4 regions of the Streptomyces sp. NPDC001848 genome follow, and region 1 is predicted to be linked to each of the others. Evidence: riboswitches for the same ligand, from Rfam matches in the RefSeq annotation. Region 1 holds a riboswitch; each other region holds the start of a gene.
The links. A riboswitch is a leader RNA that binds a small molecule or an ion and turns the genes downstream of it on or off. The one in region 1 is predicted to bind thiamine pyrophosphate.

Region 2: it holds a riboswitch for thiamine pyrophosphate, as region 1 does, so the genes downstream of both, thiC (phosphomethylpyrimidine synthase ThiC) here and ACFYZJ_RS21745 (thiamine ABC transporter substrate binding subunit) in region 1, are expected to answer to the same signal.
Region 3: it holds a riboswitch for thiamine pyrophosphate, as region 1 does, so the genes downstream of both, thiO (glycine oxidase ThiO) here and ACFYZJ_RS21745 (thiamine ABC transporter substrate binding subunit) in region 1, are expected to answer to the same signal.
Region 4: it holds a riboswitch for thiamine pyrophosphate, as region 1 does, so the genes downstream of both, ACFYZJ_RS08000 (purine-cytosine permease family protein) here and ACFYZJ_RS21745 (thiamine ABC transporter substrate binding subunit) in region 1, are expected to answer to the same signal.

The regions. Positions count from the first base shown of each region.
Region 1 covers NZ_JBIATP010000010.1:153,070-157,673, reverse strand. Annotated here, with positions in the region: gene ACFYZJ_RS21755 (hypothetical protein) at 19-336, shown strand; gene rlmN (23S rRNA (adenine(2503)-C(2))-methyltransferase RlmN) at 462-1,568, shown strand; TPP riboswitch at 1,602-1,707, shown strand; gene ACFYZJ_RS21745 (thiamine ABC transporter substrate binding subunit) at 1,836-2,879, shown strand; gene ACFYZJ_RS21740 (ABC transporter permease) at 2,855-4,519, shown strand; gene ACFYZJ_RS21735 (ABC transporter ATP-binding protein) at 4,522-4,604, shown strand, end outside.
Region 2 covers NZ_JBIATP010000009.1:54,003-58,606, reverse strand. Annotated here, with positions in the region: gene ACFYZJ_RS19695 (cupin domain-containing protein) at 1-3, shown strand, start outside; gene ACFYZJ_RS19690 (DUF5326 family protein) at 206-418, shown strand; gene ACFYZJ_RS19685 (IclR family transcriptional regulator) at 788-1,513, shown strand; gene ACFYZJ_RS19680 (SsgA family sporulation/cell division regulator) at 1,613-2,050, shown strand; gene ACFYZJ_RS19675 (YibE/F family protein) at 2,150-3,556, opposite strand; TPP riboswitch at 3,628-3,784, shown strand; gene thiC (phosphomethylpyrimidine synthase ThiC) at 3,777-4,604, shown strand, end outside.
Region 3 covers NZ_JBIATP010000002.1:287,497-292,100, forward strand. Annotated here, with positions in the region: gene pknB (Stk1 family PASTA domain-containing Ser/Thr kinase) at 1-982, opposite strand, end outside; gene ACFYZJ_RS04395 (thiazole synthase) at 1,082-1,876, opposite strand; gene thiS (sulfur carrier protein ThiS) at 1,880-2,080, opposite strand; gene thiO (glycine oxidase ThiO) at 2,077-3,276, opposite strand; TPP riboswitch at 3,274-3,386, opposite strand; gene ACFYZJ_RS04410 (NAD(P)/FAD-dependent oxidoreductase) at 3,524-4,604, shown strand, end outside.
Region 4 covers NZ_JBIATP010000003.1:382,744-387,347, forward strand. Annotated here, with positions in the region: gene ACFYZJ_RS07980 (Dps family protein) at 1-339, shown strand, start outside; gene ACFYZJ_RS07985 (DUF3140 domain-containing protein) at 383-721, shown strand; gene ACFYZJ_RS07990 (endonuclease) at 729-1,385, shown strand; gene ACFYZJ_RS07995 (jacalin-like lectin) at 1,617-2,948, shown strand; TPP riboswitch at 3,036-3,129, shown strand; gene ACFYZJ_RS08000 (purine-cytosine permease family protein) at 3,121-4,515, shown strand; gene thiD (bifunctional hydroxymethylpyrimidine kinase/phosphomethylpyrimidine kinase) at 4,512-4,604, shown strand, end outside.

The sequences.
Region 1 (4,604 bases):
GGGCGTCATGATCTAGCGATGGATGAGTACGCGTGGCCCACGGGCCCTGAAGTGCCGGCCGCTGACGCGGTCCGGTCGAGCTGGGCGGCAACCGTCGCGGCCCTGCCTGTAGGAACCCGGATCACGGGTGAGGTCGTCGGTCGCCAGCGGTTCGGGGTCTTCATACGTATAGACGGCGTGCCGAACGCCATAGCGCTGGCGGAGATCACGGCCATGCCGCGCGGGATGGACCTCACGGCCCTTGGGGCCTCCGTATGTGGGGAGGTCATCTGGGGCGCCGCCCACAACCACCAGGTCGAGGTCCGGCTCGATGAGTGGCTGGCGGCCGACGAGTGATCTTCGCTGGGCCGTCTCTGGGCCGTCCGAGGCCGCTCAGTGGCGACCGGTGACGACTACTAACGACAGTCGTAGCGAGCGACAGCCGCAGGTCACCCGATTGGATCTGCGACACTGGTTGAGCCATGCCTAAGCCCGGAGAACTCACTTTCGTCGCCCCGCGCGGAGCCAAGACGCCGCCGCGGCATCTCGCCGATCTCTCGCCCGCCGAGCGCAAGGAGGCGGTCGCCGCGATCGGCGAGAAGCCGTTTCGCGCCAAGCAGCTCTCGCAGCACTACTTCGCGCGGTTCGCGCACGCGCCGGAGCAGTGGACCGACATCCCGGCGCCCTCCCGCGCCAAGCTGCAGGAGGCGCTGCTGCCGGAGCTGATGACGGTCGTGCGGCACCTGTCGACCGACCAGGGCACCACCCGCAAGACGCTGTGGCGGCTGTTCGACGGCACGCTCGTCGAGTCCGTGCTCATGCGCTACCCGGACCGGGTCACCATGTGCATCAGCTCGCAGGCGGGCTGCGGCATGAACTGCCCCTTCTGCGCCACCGGTCAGGCCGGTCTCGACCGTAATCTGTCCACGGCCGAGATCGTGCACCAGATCGTGGACGGGATGAGGGCCCTGCGTGACGGTGAGATCCCCGGTGGGCCGGCGCGGCTGTCCAACATCGTCTTCATGGGCATGGGCGAGCCCCTCGCCAACTACAAGCGCGTCGTGGGTGCGATTCGGGCGCTCACCGATCCCGCGCCGGACGGGCTCGGGCTCTCCCAGCGCGGTATCACCGTGTCGACGGTCGGACTGGTGCCGGCCATCCACCGGTTCGCCGACGAGGGCTTCAAGTGCCGTCTCGCCATCTCCCTGCACGCCCCCGACGACGAGCTGCGCGACACCCTCGTCCCCGTCAACACGCGGTGGAAGGTGCGCGAGGTCCTCGACGCCGGGTTCGACTACGTCGAGAAGTCCGGGCGTCGGCTGTCCATCGAGTACGCCCTCATCCGGGACATCAACGACCAGGCGTGGCGTGGGGATCTGCTCGGCCGGCTGCTCAAGGGCAAGCCCGTGCACGTCAACCTCATCCCGCTGAACCCGACGCCAGGCTCCAAGTGGACCGCCTCCCGCCCCGAGGACGAGAAGGCGTTCGTCGAGGCGATCGCCGCCCATGGTGTACCGGTGACGATCCGCGACACCCGTGGTCAGGAGATCGACGGGGCGTGCGGTCAGCTCGCCGCCACCGAGCGGTAGTCTGAGGGCTGTTCCATCAGTACGTACATCTTCATATTCCGACAGGGGAGCGCCACAGCGCTGAGAGTGCGGTGTCGACCGCAGACCCTCTGAACCTCGCCCAGGTCATTCTGGGTAGGGAGTTCGGTCTTCACTCGAGCTGTTGCGCCCTGCCCGGGAACCGACGAAAGGTCCCGGGCAGGGCCGCGTCTCTTCCTGGTCACCCCCAGGAGGAATCAGTTGAGCATTACCGGTAGGCAGTTCGCGGCCGTGGTCGTCGGGCTGGGCATGGTCACGTTGTCCGCGTGCGGGTCGTCCGGCTCGGGAGGCGGTAGCGCCGGCGGCGGCGACTCCAAGACCGTCACCCTCGTCAGCCACGACTCGTGGGCCGCCTCGAAGAGCGTCATCGCGGCGTTCGAGAAGGAGTCCGGCTACACCGTCAAGGTCCTCAAGGACGGCGACGCGGGCCAGGCCGTCAACAAGGCGATCCTGACGAAGGACAACCCACAGGGCGACGTGTTCTTCGGCGTCGACAACACGCTGCTGTCGCGGGCCCTGGACAACGGCCTGTTCCAGTCGTACGAGGCCAAGGGTCTCGACCAGGTCGGCACCGAGTACCAGCTGGACCAGGGCAAGCACCGGGTCACGCCCATCGACTACGGCGACATCTGCGTCAACTACGACAAGAAGTACTTCGCCGACCACCAGCTGACCCCGCCCACCTCGTTCGACGATCTCGTCAAGCCCCAGTACAAGAACCTCCTCGTCACCGAGAACGCCGCCACCTCCTCGCCGGGCCTCGGCTTCCTGCTCGGCAGCGCCGCCAAGTACGGCGACACCGGCTGGCAGGGCTACTGGAAGAAGCTCAAGGCCAACGGTGTGAAGGTGGTCGACGGCTGGGAACAGGCGTACGACCAGGAGTTCTCCGGCTCCGCCGGGGGCAGGAAGGCCAAGGGTGACCGGCCGCTCGTCGTCTCCTACGCCTCTTCGCCGCCCGCCGAGGTGGTCTACGCCCAGCCGCGCCCCAAGACCGCGCCGACCGGTGTCGCCACCGGCACCTGCTTCCGCCAGATCGAGTTCGCCGGCCTGCTGACGGGCGCCCACAACACCAAGGGCGGCAAGGCCTTCATCGACTTCCTGATCAGCAGGAGGTTCCAGGAGGACATGCCGCTCAACATGTTCGTCTACCCGGTGGTCAGGGGCGCGAAGGTGCCCGCCGAGTTCACCGAGTACGGGCCCGCGGCCAAGAGCCCCGAGACCATGGATCCCACGAAGATCGCAGCCGACCGTGACCAGTGGGTCAAGGCGTGGACGTCGCTCGTACTGAAGTGACCCCACGCAGGCGGGGGAACGCGGCGCGGCTCGGGCTGATGGCCCTGCCCGTCGCGTTCTTCGCGGTCTTCTTCGCCTACCCCGTCGCCGCGATCCTCGCGCGCGGTCTGAAGGCGGACGGAGCATGGCGGTTCGGGCGCGTCGTGGATGTGCTCGCCCAGCCGGACATCCGGCACGTGCTGTGGTTCACGACCTGGCAGGCGCTCGCCTCCACCGCCCTGACCCTGCTGATCGCGCTGCCCGGCGCGTATGTCGTCGCGCGCTACGACTTCCCGGGCAGGCAGGTGCTGCGTGCCGTCGTCACCGTCCCGTTCGTGCTGCCCACCGTCGTCGTCGGCACCGCCTTCCTGGCGCTGGTGGGCCGCGGCGGACTCCTCGACGACCTGTGGGGCGTACGACTCGACACCACCGTGTGGGCCATCCTGCTCGCCCACGTCTTCTTCAACTACGCCGTCGTCGTCCGCACCGTCGGCGGGCTGTGGGCACAGCTCGACCCCCGCCAGGAGGAGGCCGCGCGCGTGCTCGGCGCCTCCCGGCTCGCGTCCTGGCGGACGGTGACGCTGCCCGCGCTGGGCCCCGCCGTGGCCGCCGCCGCGCTGATGGTGTTCCTGTTCACCTTCACCTCCTTCGGTGTGGTGCAGATCCTCGGCGGCCCCACCTTCTCCACCCTGGAGGTGGAGATCTACCGGCAGACCTCGGAGATCTTCGACCTGTCCACCGCCGCCGTGCTGACGATCGTCCAGTTCGTCACGGTGGGCGCGATCCTCGGGCTGCACGCGTGGACGGTGCGCCGCCGGGAGAGCGCGCTCAGGCTGGTCGACGCGTCGCGCACGGCGCGCAGGCCGCGCGGGGCCGGCCAGTGGGCGCTGCTCGGCGCGGTCCTCGCCACGGTCGCCCTCCTGCTCGTCCTGCCGCTCGCGGTCCTTCTCCAGCGCTCGCTCGACGCGCCCGGGTTCGCCTACTACAAGGCGCTGACCCGCTCCGACGACAGCACCTTCCTCGTCCCGCCCGTCGACGCCATCGGCAACTCGCTCCAGTACGCCGTCGCCGCCACCCTCATCGCGGTGCTGATCGGATCGCTCGCCGCCGCGGCCCTCGCCCGCAGGGACGCCGGCCGGCTCGTACGGGGCTTCGACGCGCTGCTGATGCTGCCGCTCGGCGTGTCCGCGGTGACCGTCGGCTTCGGGTTCCTGATCGCGCTCGACAAACCGCCCCTGGACCTGCGCGGTTCCTGGGTCCTGGTGCCGCTCGCGCAGGCGCTGGTGGGCGCCCCCTTCGTGGTGCGCACCATGCTTCCGGTGCTGCGGGCCGTGGACGAACGGCTGCGGGAGGCGGCCGCCGTGCTCGGGGCGTCGCCGTGGCGGGTGTGGCGCGAGGTGGATCTGCCGCTCGTGCGGCGGGCGCTGCTGATCGCCGCCGGGTTCGCGTTCGCCGTGTCGCTGGGCGAGTTCGGGGCGACCGTGTTCATCGCGCGGCCCGACAACCCGACGCTGCCGGTGGCCGTGGCCCGGCTGCTCGCGCGGCCCGGCGATCTCAACTACGGGCAGGCGATGGCCCTGTCGACGATTCTGATGGTGGTGTGCGCGGTGGCGCTGGGCGTCCTGGAGAGGCTGCGGACCGATCGGACGGGGGAGTTCTGACGATGCTCAGGCTGCACGGCGCGACCGTGCGCTTCGACGGGCGGGCCGCGCTCGACCGGGTGGACCTCGAGGTCGCCGAGCACGA
Region 2 (4,604 bases), on a different contig from region 1:
TGAACCGCGCCTCGGGGTTCTCTCAGGGAAGGATCAGGGGAGGACAAGGGATGCGAGACGCCCGCCGCTTCCCTCGGCGGCCCTAGCATCGAGGGCAGGACATCGAAGGACCCGCAGGCTCCGCCCCGGACGGGACGCGGGACCAGGGGCCGGAGACGCACACAGACGCTGAGAGACCAGACCCTGAGAGACAAGGACAAGGGCGATGCGAGAGATCTTCGCGGGTTTGCCGTGGTGGGTGAAGTGGATCGCGGTGCCGGTCATCGCCTTGGTCGTATTCGGCGGCATGATCGCGTCCGTCATCGGCTTCGTGATCGGGCTGCTCTTCAAGGTGCTGCTCTTCGTCGCGCTGGTCGGCGGACTCATCTACGTCGTACGGAAGTTCATGTCGAACTCCACGTCGCGCGGGGACTGGTGAGCCGTCGGCAGCGTGCCAGGACGGAGGGGAGCGTCACGGCGCGACGCTCCGAGGGGCCAGGGGGCGAGTGGTAACAGGGAGCGGGACGTTCCCTCGGGGGAGGGAAGTTTTCCCGGTGACGCCGTCGGACCGCGGTGACGGACCGTTAAAGTCCGGAACTCGCGCGCGGCAGAGCACCGTGCGCGGCGCCTTCCCTCCCGTGTCCGTGCACGGGAGGCCGCCCTCGCGCTCCGGGAGTGATCTTTGGCCACGGTTGGTACCGCATCCGCAGACTCAACCGCCCCGCCCGCACAGCGACGGACCTCACCGGGGGAGGCACACCCCCCTCTTCCGCCCGCGCAACCGCCCTCCACCACCCTCATCGGATCCGTGCAGCGCGCGATGCGCCTGCTCGAAGCCGTCGCCGGACGCCCGTACGGAGCCACCGCCAAACAACTGGCCCGCGAGGTGGGCCTGGCACTGCCCACGGCCTACCACCTGTTGCGCACCCTGACTCACGAGGGCTATCTGCGCCGCGAGAAGGGCTTGTTCTTCCTCGGCGAGGCGGCCGAGCGGCTGAGTGCCCGCGCAGCCCAGCAGAAACGTCGCAGCATGGTGGACGACGTGCTCGCACAATGGCGTGATTCCATCGGTGTCCCCGTGTACTACGCGGTCTATCGCGAGGGCGAGATCGAGATCCTGGGCGTCGCCGACACATCCGGGCACCCGGCGGTCGAGGAGTGGGCCGACTTCCGGGAAACCGGGCACGCCCATGCGATCGGCCAGTGCCTGCTGTCCCAACTCGATGAGGAGGCCCGCCGAGACCACCTCGACCGCTACCCCGTTCGGGCGATCACGCCGTACACCGTCCATGACGAGCGCGCGTTCCTCCACCGGCTGGAGCGCCTGCAGCACACCGAACCCACGATCGAGCGCCAGGAGTACGCGCTCGGGACGGTCTGTGCCGCGATTCCCCTGACCGCGGGGCCGACGACCGCAACGGTTGCGATCTCCCTGCCGTCCTGTCAGGCCGACCGGCTGCTGCCGCTCGCACACCGACTGCGCGAGGAGATCGGACGCATGCTCGGGACACTCGCCCTCTCTATCAGCATCTGAAAACTCACTCCTTGTGATCTGCCATGTACGTTCAGCAAACTTCCAGCAGGTGTCAGGGGACGCTTCCTGGCCAGTCCACGGCTACTGACGGGGTAGACGATGCGCGAGTCGGTACAGGCAGAGGTGATGATGAGTTTTCTCGTCTCGGAGGAGCTCTCGTTCCGCATTCCGGTGGAGCTGTGTTACGAGACCTGTGATCCCTATGCCGTGCGGCTGACCTTCCACTTGCCCGGGGACGCGCCCGTGACCTGGGCGTTCGGGCGCGAGCTGCTGGTCGACGGGGTGGGCCGGCCGTGCGGCGACGGCGATGTGCACATCGCGCCCGCCGAGCCGGACACCTTCGGCGATGTGCTGATCCGGCTGCAGGTGGGTGCCGACCGGGCGCTGTTCCGGTCCGGGGCGGTGCCGCTGGTCGCGTTCCTGGACCGTACGGACAAGCTGGTGCCGCTCGGCCAGGAGGGTTCCCTCGCCGACTTCGACGCCCATCTGGACGAGGCGCTGGACCGGATCCTGGCCGAGGAGCAGAGCGCGGGCTGAGGCCGTGCTTCCGTGCTGTAACGGTTCCTCGCGGCGGCGCGTGGGGCGCGGTGGGTGCCGTAACGCTTCTGCGGTGCGGCCTCCAGCGCTCGGGCGCCCTCAGTGCCTGCGGCGCCTCCCCCGTCCACTGCGGGCCGGTACGGCGGCCGGAGCGGCGGACCGGTCCGAGCGGTCGGCGGCGACCACGAGGGCGGCCAGCGCCGTGGTCACGGGCACCGAGGCGACCAGGCCGATCGAACCGACGAGCGTGCGCACGATCTCCTCCGCGACCAACTCGCTGTCGGCGACGGTGACCACGCTGCTCTGCGCGATCGAGAACAACAGCAACAGAGGTAGAGCGGCACCCGCGTACGCCAGGACGAGCGTGTTGACGACCGATGCGATGTGGTCGCGGCCGATGCGAATGCCCGCACGGTACAGACCACGCCAGCCCATCGAGGGGTTCGCCTCGTGGAGCTCCCACACCGCCGACGTCTGCGTCACCGTCACATCGTCGAGGACACCGAGCGAGCCGATGATGACGCCGGCCAGCAGCAGGCCGCTCATGTCGATCCCCGGATACAGGCCGTGGATCAGGCCCGTGTTGTCGTCGGTGTTGCCGGTCAGCGCCGCCCAGCCGATGAACAGGGATCCGAGCACACCGATCAGGGACAGGGAGATCAGCGTGCCGAGCACCGCCACCGAGGTGCGCGCCGAGAGCCCATGGCACATGTAGAGGGCGATCAGCATGATGGCGCTGGCGCCGACCACGGCCACGAGCAGCGGGTTCGAGCCCTGAAGGATCGCCGGCAGGATGAACAGGCTCAGCACCAGAAAGCTGACGGCCAGGGCGATGAGCGCCATCACACCGCGCATCCGCCCCACGACCACCACGGCCACGGCGAAAATGCCGGCCAGCAGCGCCATGGGGACCTTGCGGTTCACATCGGCCACCGAGTACTGCAGGTCCCTGGGGGCGGACGGCTCGTACGCGACCACGACCTTCTCGCCCTGATGCAACTGCCGTGACTGGTCCGGCTGGACGATCTCCGTGAACGTCCGGCCCTGGTCCTTGCCCGTGTCGACGCGGACCGTCGCCTTCTTACAGGTGCCGGTCGACTGCTGCTGGGCCGAGGAGCCCTCGGCGGTGGAGGTGTCGCCGGTCGGGGTGTCGCCCGAGGCGTTCACGGACTTGCAGTCCACCTGCACCACCCTGGTGACCGTGGCCTGCTGTGTCTGCCGGTCGAATCCGACGCCGGTGCGCTTGTGCGACGGCACGCCGCCGGGCCACAGCACGACGAGACCGACCACCACGGCTGCCGTGAAGGGGATGAGGATCGCGGCGATGACCCTGCGCAGGTGCCGCGACACGGGGGCCGCCGGACCATGACTGTGGGAGTGGCCGTGCCCACCGCTCGGTGCATGCCCATGGCCGGCACTCTGTCCGGGGCCGTGTCCGTCGCCCTGGCGGTGGCCATGGGGCGGGTCGGGCGGTGGGTAGGGGGGCGGATGCTGTGTCGTGGTCACCGAGGCATCATCGCAAGAAGGCATGAGGCCCACTGTTCAGCCCGCGCAAAGAGACGCTAGCGTGGGAGGACCTTTGCACACGCGGGAGCTCGGAGCACCGGGCTGAGAGGGCGCTGACCTCCGCAGACGCGATGTTTCACGTGGAACATCGACGGGCGGAAACCGCTGCGTCGACCGCTGAACCTGTTACCGGGTAATGCCGGCGTAGGGAGTAGGTCACATGACCAACAAGGACGTACGCACGCCTGCCTCCGTTGAGGGCGACCAGGAGGCCGGACAGTCCATCGGCTGGCACAAGGCGTACATCGAGGGCTCACGCCCCGACCTGCGCGTGCCGGTCCGTCGAGTGCACCTCACCAACGGGAAGTCCGTCACGCTGTACGACACTTCCGGCCCGTACACCGATCCGCTCGTCGAGACAGATGTCCGCAGGGGCCTGGTCCCGCTGCGGGAGAACTGGATCACCGCCCGCGGTGACACCGAGGAGTACGCGGGCCGTCCGGTTCGCCCCGAGGACGACGGGATCAAGCACACCTCGCCGCGGGGTGGACTGCGCAACCTCGACGCGGTGTTCCCGGGGCGGCCACGTCAGCCGCGCCGCAGCCGCGACGGCAAGGCGGTGACACAACTGGCGTACGCACGCCGCGGCGAGATCACGCCCGAGATGGAGTTCGTCGCCATCCGGGAGAACGTGTCCCCGGAGGTGGTGCGCGAGGAGATCGCGGCAGGCCGCGCGGTTCTCCCGGCCAACGTCAACCACCCCGAGATCGAACCGATGATCATCGGCAAGCGGTTCCTGGTGAAGGTCAACGCCAACATCGGCAACTCCGCGGTGACCTCCTCCATCGAGGAGGAGGTCGAGAAGATGACCTGGGCGACCCGCTGGGGCGCTGACACGGTCATGGATCTGTCCACCGGCCGCAACATCCACACCACGCGTGAGTGGGTACTGCGCAACTCCCCCGTGCCGATCGGCACGGTTCCGCTCTACCAGGCCCTCGAGAAGGTCGACGGGAAGGCCGAGGAGCTGACCTGGGAGATCTACAAG
Region 3 (4,604 bases), on a different contig from region 1:
TGGTGCGGTTGAGGACGGCCTCCCGCTCCTCGCCCACCGGGCGGGCCGGCAGCAGGCGCGGGATCACGCTCGTGCGGTCCCCGGCGTTGTCGTGGTCCGTGGTGAGGGCGCCCGGCGGCACGGCGTCCAGCTGCTCGTCGGTCAGCGCGCCGCGGGCTTGGAGCACCTGCCCCAGCAGCGCCACCGCGTCCGCCGGGCGCAGCGCGGGGTTGCGCGCGGTCGCCGAGGCGACCAGGTCGTCGAGTTCGACGGACAGCCCGGGCACGGCCGCCGACGGCGGCGGCACGTCCTCGTTCAGGTGCTGGTAGAGCACCTGTGCGGGGGAGCCGCCGTGGTGCGGCTTGGCTCCGGTCAGCATCTCGTGGAGGACGACCCCGCACGCGTACACGTCCACCCGCGGGTCGGCCGTGCCGTGCTCGATCTGCTCCGGGGCGAGGTAGGAGACGGTGCCGAGGACGGTGCCCGTGGTGTTGGTGACGGTGTCGACGGACCGGACCAGACCGAAGTCGGCCACCTTGACCCGGCCGTCGTCACCTATGAGGACGTTCTCGGGCTTCATGTCCCGGTGCACGAACCCGGCGCGGTGCGCGGCCCCCAGGGCGGCGAGCACCGGTTCCAGGATGTCCAGGGCCGCGCGCGGCTGCAGCGCCCCGCGCTCGCGCAGCACGTCCCTGAGGGTGCAGCCGGAGACGTACTCCATGGCGAGGTAGACGTACGACCCGTCGGTGCCCTGGTCGAAGACCTGCACGACGTTCGGGTGGTCGAGGCGGGCGACCGACTTGGCCTCGCGTATGAACCGCTCGACGAAGGAGCCGTCGGCCGCCAGCGTCGGGTGCATCACCTTCAGCGCGAGCACACGGTCCAGACGGGTGTCCAGGGCCCGGTAGACCGTGGCCATCCCGCCGACCGCGATCCGCGCGTCGACGCGATAGCGGCCGTCGAGCACCTGCCCGACGAGAGGGTCCTGAAGGGTCGTATCCACGCTGGTGAGTCTACGAGGGTGCACTGTCGGCGCAGGCCGCTGCGGGGACACCGGGGCCCGACTGCAGCCGAGCTGTGACGCACGCCTGTTCGGGACCGTTCAGAATGCCGGCCGCTCCGGGTCCAGCCGGGCCATGCCTCCCGTCGGCGACGACGCCTCGGCGAAGTGACGGCGCGGAATGCGGCCCGCGCGCCGCGCCAGCCGGCCGGCCTCCACCGCGTGCCGCATGGCCTCCGCCATCAGGACCGGTTCCTGGGCCCGCGTCACCGCCGAGGCAAGCATCACACCCGCGCACCCCAGCTCCATCGCCAGCGCCACGTCCGACGCCGTGCCCGCGCCCGCGTCCAGGATGACCGGCACGCGCGCGTGCTCCACGATCAGCTCGAAGTTGTGCGGGTTGCGGATGCCGAGCCCGGACCCGATCGGGGAGCCCAGCGGCATGATCGCGGCGCAGCCGACGTCCTCCAGCTTGCGCGCGAGCACAGGGTCGTCGTTCGTGTACGGCAGCACGGTGAAGCCGTCGTCCACCAGCGTCTCGGCCGCCTCCAGCAACTCGATCGGGTCCGGCAGCAGGGTCCGCTCGTCGGCGATGACCTCCAGCTTCACCAGGTCCGTGCCGAGCGCCTCGCGCGCGAGGCGTGCGGTGAGCACGGCCTCGCCCGCCGTGTAGCAGCCCGCGGTGTTCGGCAGCACCCGGATGCCCAGCTTGTCGAGCACGGACAGGACCGAGCCGTGCACCGAGGCGTCGACGCGCCGCATCGCCACCGTCGTCAGCTCCGTACCGGACGCCACCAGCGCCCGCTCCAACACGTCCGGACTGGGCGCGCCACCGGTCCCCATGATCAGCCGGGACGAGTAGGTCGTACCCCCGAGGACGAAGGGATCGTCAGCCATGGGTCAGCCTCCTTGGACGGCGGTGAGGACCTCGACGCGGTCTCCCTCGGAGAGGGACGTCGACGCCCACTGCGTGCGCGGGACGACGGTTTCGTTGAGGGCGGCGGCCACGCCCGAGGGGGCCGCGGTCAGGCTCCGCACCACCGCGTCGAGGGCGGTACCGGGAGCGACCTCGCGGGTCTGCCCGTTGACCGAGATGTTCATGCGGGCTGCTCCGTGAGTGCGGCGGCGGTGAAACGCCGGGGGGTGAAGGGGCGGGCCTCCTCCGGGAGCTGCCCGGTGGTCAGCACATGTGCCATGACGTCACCGGTGACCGGGGTGAGCAGGACGCCGTTGCGGTAGTGGCCGGTGGCCAGCAGCAGGCCCTCCAGCTCCGTGGGTCCGAGCAGCGGCGCGTTGTCCGGGGAGCCCGGGCGCAGACCCGCCCGCGTCTCGGTGAGCGGCAGTTCGGTGATCCCGGGCACCAGCTCGTGCGCGTCCCGCAGCAGCTCGTACACCCCACCCGCGGTGACCGTGGTGTCCCAGCCCAGTTCCTCGCTGGTGGCGCCGACCACCAGCTCGCCGTTCTCGCGCGGCACGAGGTAGATGGCGCCCCCGCGGACCACGGCGCGCACCGTACGGCTCAGGAACGGCGCGTACCGCTCCGGCACGGTCAATCGCAGCACCTGTCCCTTCACGGGGCGTACGGGCGGCAGGACGTCGTCCGGGACGCCCTCGAGCCGCCCGCTGAGGCTGCCTCCGGCGAGAACGACCTGCCCGGCGGCGAGCTCGGTGCCGTCGGCGGTCCTGACCCCGGCCGCCCGGTCCCGCACCACGGTGAGCCGCTCGGCCCACACCCGGTGGAACACCACTCCGGCGCGTTCACAGGCCGTCACCAGGGCCGCGGCGAGACGGCGCGGGTCGATCTGGTGGTCGCCGTCGACCCTGAGCCCCCCGCGCACGCCCGGCGCGAGCATCGGCTCCAGCCGGCGGCACTCGCGCCCGCTCAGCCACTCCGACTCCAGCCCCGAGCGCTGCTGCAGGGCGTGCAGTTCGCGCAGCTCGGCGCGGTCGTCGGCGTCGAGAGCGACGGCGAGCGTGCCGCAGCGGCGGTAGCCGAGGTCCTGACCGGTGGCCTCGGTCAGCTCGGCGGCGAAGTCCGGGTAGCGGCGCGCGGACTCCAGGTTCAGACCGAGCAGCGTCTGCTCGCCGTAGTGCAGCTCGGTGACGGCGGCCAGCATCCCGGCGGCCACCTGCGCGGCTCCGCCGCCCGGCTCCGGGTCCACCACGGCGGTGGCGAACCCGCGCCGTGCCGCCCGCCAGGCGGTCACGAGCCCGATGATCCCGCCCCCGATGACGAGGACGTCCGACACGGTCGACGGTCCGTGGGGTGTCGACGGTTCGTCCGGTGTACGCGACATGGGCGTCCAGCCCCTCCCTTCGCCGGCATGACCCGGATCAGGTTCGTACGGTCGGAGGCCGTCCCAGCCTCCCTCTCAGCCCGGTGCGCCGGGCTCCCGCGAGTGCTTACGGTGGCCACCCTAGCCCTCAGGGCATCGGCCTTGTAAGACAGCCTCCCGCGGCTCGGCGCGCTGTGGAGGACGTCACTCAGCACGCCCCCTGACTGACAATTTGTCAGTTGTCTATGGTGATCAGGTGGGCGATCAGGTGAGCGAGCAGACGCAGGCACGGGGCGGTACGGCACGGCGCGTCGTCGTTGTGGGTGCGGGCATGGCCGGGGTGCAGACCGCGGTCGCCCTGCGCGAACAGGGCTTCACCGGCAGCGTGACGCTGATCGGGGCGGAGCCGCACCAGCCGTACGACAGGCCGCCGCTGTCCAAGGCCGTGCTGCTCGGCAAGGCCGAGGGCTCCGCCTTCGACGTGGACTTCGAGGGGCTGGGGATCGAGCTGGAGCTGGGCCGGGAGGCGACCGGCCTGCGCCCCGAGGACCATGAGCTGGACACCGAGCGGGGCCCCGTCCCGTACGACGTCCTGGTCGTGGCGACCGGTGCGGAGCCGATCCGGCTGCCGGGCGCGGAGGGCGTCCCCGGGGTGCATCTGCTGCGCACGCTCGACGACGCCGAGCGGCTGCGGCCGGTGCTGGCCCGGCAGCACGACATCGTGGTCGTGGGCGCGGGCTGGATCGGCGCCGAGTTCGCCACCGCCGCGCGCGAGGCGGGCTGTGCGGTGACCGTGGTCGAGGCGGCGGACCGGCCGCTCGCGGGGGCCCTGCCCGCCGAGGTCGCGGCGCCGATGACGGCCTGGTACGCGGACAGCGGGGCGGAACTGCGCACGCACGCGCGCGTGGAGCGCGTCGAGCCGGGCGCGGTGGTGCTGGACGACGGCTCCCGGGTGCCGGCCGGAGCGGTGGTGGTGGGCATCGGGGCCCGGCCCGCCACGGCCTGGCTGGCCGGGTCCGGAATCGAGCTCGGCGTGCACGGCGAGGTGCTGGCCGACGACCATCTGCGCACCTCGGTGCCGGATGTGTACGCGGTCGGCGACTGCGCGTCCTTCCCGTCGGGCCGCTACGAGGAGCGCCTGCTGGTCCACCACTGGGACAACGCCCTTCAGGGGCCGCGCACGGTGGCCGCGAACATCATCGGTCAGACGCCGGTGGCGTACGACCCGGTGCCGTACTTCTGGTCGGAGCAGTTCGGCCGGTTCGTCCAGTACGTGGGCCACCACGCGTCCGCCGACACGACGGTGTGGCGCGGGGACCCCGCAGGAGCGGCCTGGACGGTCTGCTGGC
Region 4 (4,604 bases), on a different contig from region 1:
ATCCACCTCCAGCTCGACGAGGTGGTCGCCACGGCACGCTCGTACGCCGACACGGTCGCCGAGCGTGCCTCCGCGCTCGGTGTGCCGCCGGACGGCCGCCCGGAGACGATCGCGTCCGTCTACGGCCTGCCCGGCGCCAAAGAGGGCTGGCTGCGCGACACCGAGGTCGTGGGTCTGATGGTGGAGTCGCTGGAAGCGGCGATCGGGCGGCTGCGCAAGCGGATCGACGCCACCGCGGAGCCGGATCCCGTCACGCAGGACCTGCTGATCGGGATCACCGCGGAGCTGGAGAAGCAGCGCTGGATGTTCGAGGCCGAGAACTGGCCGCGCGAGGAGTGAGCCGGCGCGGAGCCGAACCGTCGAGGGTGGAGAGGAGTACGCCATGACCGACGCCCTGGAGATGGACGCGCTGTGGGAGGACTTTCACCGGGTGGTGAACATGACCTCCCAGGAACTCGCGGCCTGGCTGCGGGTCCGGGACGCCGAGGAGGAGAGCGAGCCGCTGCCGGAGGAGGCGGGCACGCCCACCGGGCGGCACGTCCTGTCGATCCTGCAGAAGCGGCGCACCGATCTCACCGACGACGACGTCCGGGTGATGCGCAAGGTGGTGGACACGGTCACCTCCGAGGTGGACGTGGAGAACGAGCCGCAGGCCGAGGACGAGCACCGGCGCCACCGGCTCATGACACTGGGGCACGACCCGCTCAAGGCGTCACGGTGAGGCCGCCATGGGCCGCGACGACAGAGCCGCCGAGGTGATCGGGGAACTCGTCGGCGAACACGGTCAGACCTACGCCGAGGAGGCGGGGATCCGGCTCAAGGACGCCCCGCAGCCGCTGTACCGACTGCTGCTGATGGCGCTGCTGCTCAGTGCCCGCATCCGCTCCTCGATCGCCCTCGCCACGGTGCGGGCGCTCGAGGAGGCGGGTCTGAAGGATCCGCGCCGCATGACGGAGGCGGACTGGCAGGAGCGGGTCGACGCGCTGGGGCGGGGCGGCTACCGGCGCTACGACGAGCGGACGGCGACCCAACTCGGCCAGGGAGCCGAACTGGTGAGGGAGCGTTGGGGCGGAGACCTGCGGCGGCTGCGGAAGGAAGCCGACGGGGATGTCGCCGCCCTGCGCCGGCTGTTGCAGGAGATACCGGGTATCGGCCCGGCCGGCGCGGACATCTTCCTGCGCGAGGTGCAGCGCGTGTGGCCGGAGGTGGCACCCTACCTCGACGCGAAGGCATTGTCGGGGGCGGAGCGGCTGGGGCTGCCCAAGGACCCGGAGAAGCTGGTGAAGCTGGCGAAGGACACCGAACCCGCGGTGCTGGCAGCGGCGTTGGTGCGCGCGGCACTCGACAAGAAGCTGGCGGAGGAGGTGCGGGAGCACGCGGCGTGAGGGTGGCCCGCGGGCCTGCCGAGGACCAGTTGTCAGGCAGCCCGCGCCCCGTGCCGTCCCCCACCGGGCGCCGTGGACACCGCCCGCGCCGCTCGGCGTCGTCGACTCCCCGGCGACCGCCTGGTGAAATCTTCACCCGGACCGCAGAAAGCGCGTTCCCCCAGCGGTCCCTCGCCGCTACTTTTGGCATGCGCGCAACACTCCCTTCGCCACCCCCAGGAGCCGTTCCCCATGCGCAGACTCCTCGCCACCCTCGCGGCGGCCGCCGCCGCGTTCGGCGGACTCACGGCCACCGCGCCCACCGCGGCGGCGGCCGACTCGGGCACGTTCAGCGTGCTCGGCTACAACGTCGCCGGCCTGCCCGAGGGCCTCTCCAGCGCTCCGACACCGCGCCGGCCGAGCACCACGGCGATCGGCTCGCGGCTCGGCCCGTACGACATCGTCCAGGTGCAGGAGGACTTCAACTACCACGCGTACCTGTACGCCGCCGACTCCCACCCGTACCGCACGCCCACCAGTGGCGGCGCCGGCGTCGGCAGCGGGCTCAACACGCTGTCCCGCATCCCCTACGACACCGACGACTTCGAGCGCGTGCACTGGAACTCGTGCCAGTACGACTCGGGCGACTGCCTCACCCCCAAGGGCTTCACGTTCATGCGGGAGCGCCTGGCCGAGGGCGTCTACGTCGACTTCTACAACCTGCACACCAACGCCGGGACGAACGACGGCGACCTGGCCTCGCGCGCGGACAACCTCAACCAGCTGACGGACTTCATCACAACCCACTCCGCGGGCAACGCCGTCGTCGTCATGGGCGACACCAACACCCGCTACACGCGCTCCGGCGACACGATCGCCGAGTTCGCCGCCGCCAACGGCCTCACCGACGCCTGGGTCCAGCTGGTACGCGGCGGCACCCCGCCCGTCAAGGGCAGCGACCCGCTGCTGTGCGACGAGAACGCGGTCACCAACAGCTGCGAGGTCGTCGACAAGATCCTCTACCGGAGTAGCAAGCTGGTCTCCCTCAAGGCCACCGCCTACAACAACGAGCACGCCGAGTTCCTCACCGACGACGGCAAGATGCTCTCCGACCACGACCCGATCACCGCCACGTTCAGCTGGGCGCGCGACTCCGCCTTCCAGCTCAGCGACCAGTTCGGCGGCCCGCACGGCGACTACTACAACGACATCGACAGCGTCCCGGCCGGCGCCCGCGCGACCGGCATATCGCTGCGCAGCGGCTCCCGTGTCGACCAGGTCGGCCTGACGCTGGCGGGCGGCACCACGCTCGTCCACGGCGGCACCGGCGGCACGGCGTCCGCACTCGCCCTGGGCAGCGACGAGTACGTGACGAGCGCACAGCTGTGCGAGGGTCAGTACGACGGCCACTCGAGGATCTTCTCCGCGAAGTTCACGACCAACCTGGGCCGCAGCCTGGCGGGTGGCACCACCACCTCCGACTGCGTGACCCGTACGGCGCCCTGGGGCTGGCAGATCGCGGGGTTCCACGGGCGCGCCGGGGACGAGGTCGACAAGATCGGCTTCGTCTACACCCGGCGCTGACGCGCCGGCACGACACGTCCAGGGCCGCTGACCGGGCAGCGGCCCTTGCGTATGGCTGATTCCGGTCCTCGGGTTAGTCTTGCCGCCGTACCGGACACGGGGTGCCCACCTGCGGGCTGAGATCACACCCGTCGAACCTGAACCAGTTCGTACTGGCGGAGGGATGTCTTTCATGCCATCGGCGCATGTCTCGGGCGGACTGCCCACCGGCGGCCGGAGCACCGTCTTCGACGGGCGGATGCCCACCGCTCCCGGCGACCTCAGGGTCGAGGGGCACGGCATCGAGCCGGTCCCCGAGACGAATCGTTACGGCGGGGCGGGTCGGCTGTTCACCGTGTGGTTCGCACCCAATCTGACCATGACCGGCGTGTTCACCGGGACCATCGGCATCGCGCTCGGCCTGGACTTCACCACCGCGCTCGCCGCCGTCGTCCTGGGCACGGTGCTGGGCGCGGTGCCCACCGCCTACCTGAGCACCTGGGGCAGCCGCACCGGAGCCGGCCAGCTGCCGCTCGCCCGGCTGGCGTTCGGCCGTGCGGTGGTGCTGCCCGGGGTGCTGCAGTGGCTGTCCTCGATCGCCTGGGACGCGCTGATCGGGCTGTTCGGCGGGGACGCGCTGGCACGGCTCGCGGGCTGGCCGTTCTGGCTGGGCGCCCTGGTGGTGATGCTGGCGCAGGGAGCCCTCGGGGTCCTCGGCTACGAGGCGATCCACCGGCTGCAGATCGTCATGACGTTCGTGCTGGCGGCCGCGTTCGCGCTGATCGCCCTGCGCATGCAGGGAAGCGTGCACCCCGCCTGGACGGGCACCGCGCACGGCGCGGACCGGGCGGGCGCCTTCGTGCTGACCAGCACCATCGCGCTCAGCCTGTCACTGTCCTGGGCGCCGTACGCCAGCGACTTCAGCCGCTATCTGCCGCGCACCACCTCACGCGCCCGGATGTTCTGGTGCACGCTGCTCGGTCTGGTGGTGTCCTTCCTGGCCGTGCAGGTCCTCGGGCTGTGGGGCGCCTCGGTGCTGACCGACCAGACGGCCGCGGGCGTGGACCATGTCCTGGGCGGTGGCGCGGCCGGCGCCTTCGGGCTGCTGGCCGTGGCGCTGGCGGCGCTCGCCAGCAACGCGATGAACGACTACAGCGGCTCCCTGGCGCTGCAGACCGTCGGGGTCCGCCTGCCGCGTCCGGTGGCGGCCGCCCTCGCCGTGCTGCTGGGCTTCCCGCTGGTGCTGTGGATGCACGCGGCGAACACCACCGCCCGCTTCCAGAACGTGCTGCTGTTCGTGAGCTACTGGATCCCCGGGTTCGTGGCGATCGTCGTCGTCGACTGGCTGGTGCGGCGCGGCACCGCGGTCGACCTCGCCGCCGAGACCGCCCGGCCGCGCTCCCCGTGGCCGCCGCTCCTCGCGTTCGTCGGCGCCTTCGCCGCGGCGGTGCCGTTCATGGACACCGGCCTGTACGTGGGCCCGGTCGCCCACGCGCTGCACGGCGCCGACGTCTCCTACTACGTGGCGTTCCTGGTCGCCCTCACGCTCTACGCCCCGCTGCGCGTCCGAGAGGAGGGCCGCGCATGACCGCGCCGCCCCGTGTCCTGACCATCGCCGGCTCCGACTCCGGCGGCGGCGCCGGCATCCAGGCCGACCTCAAGACCATGCTGGCGCTC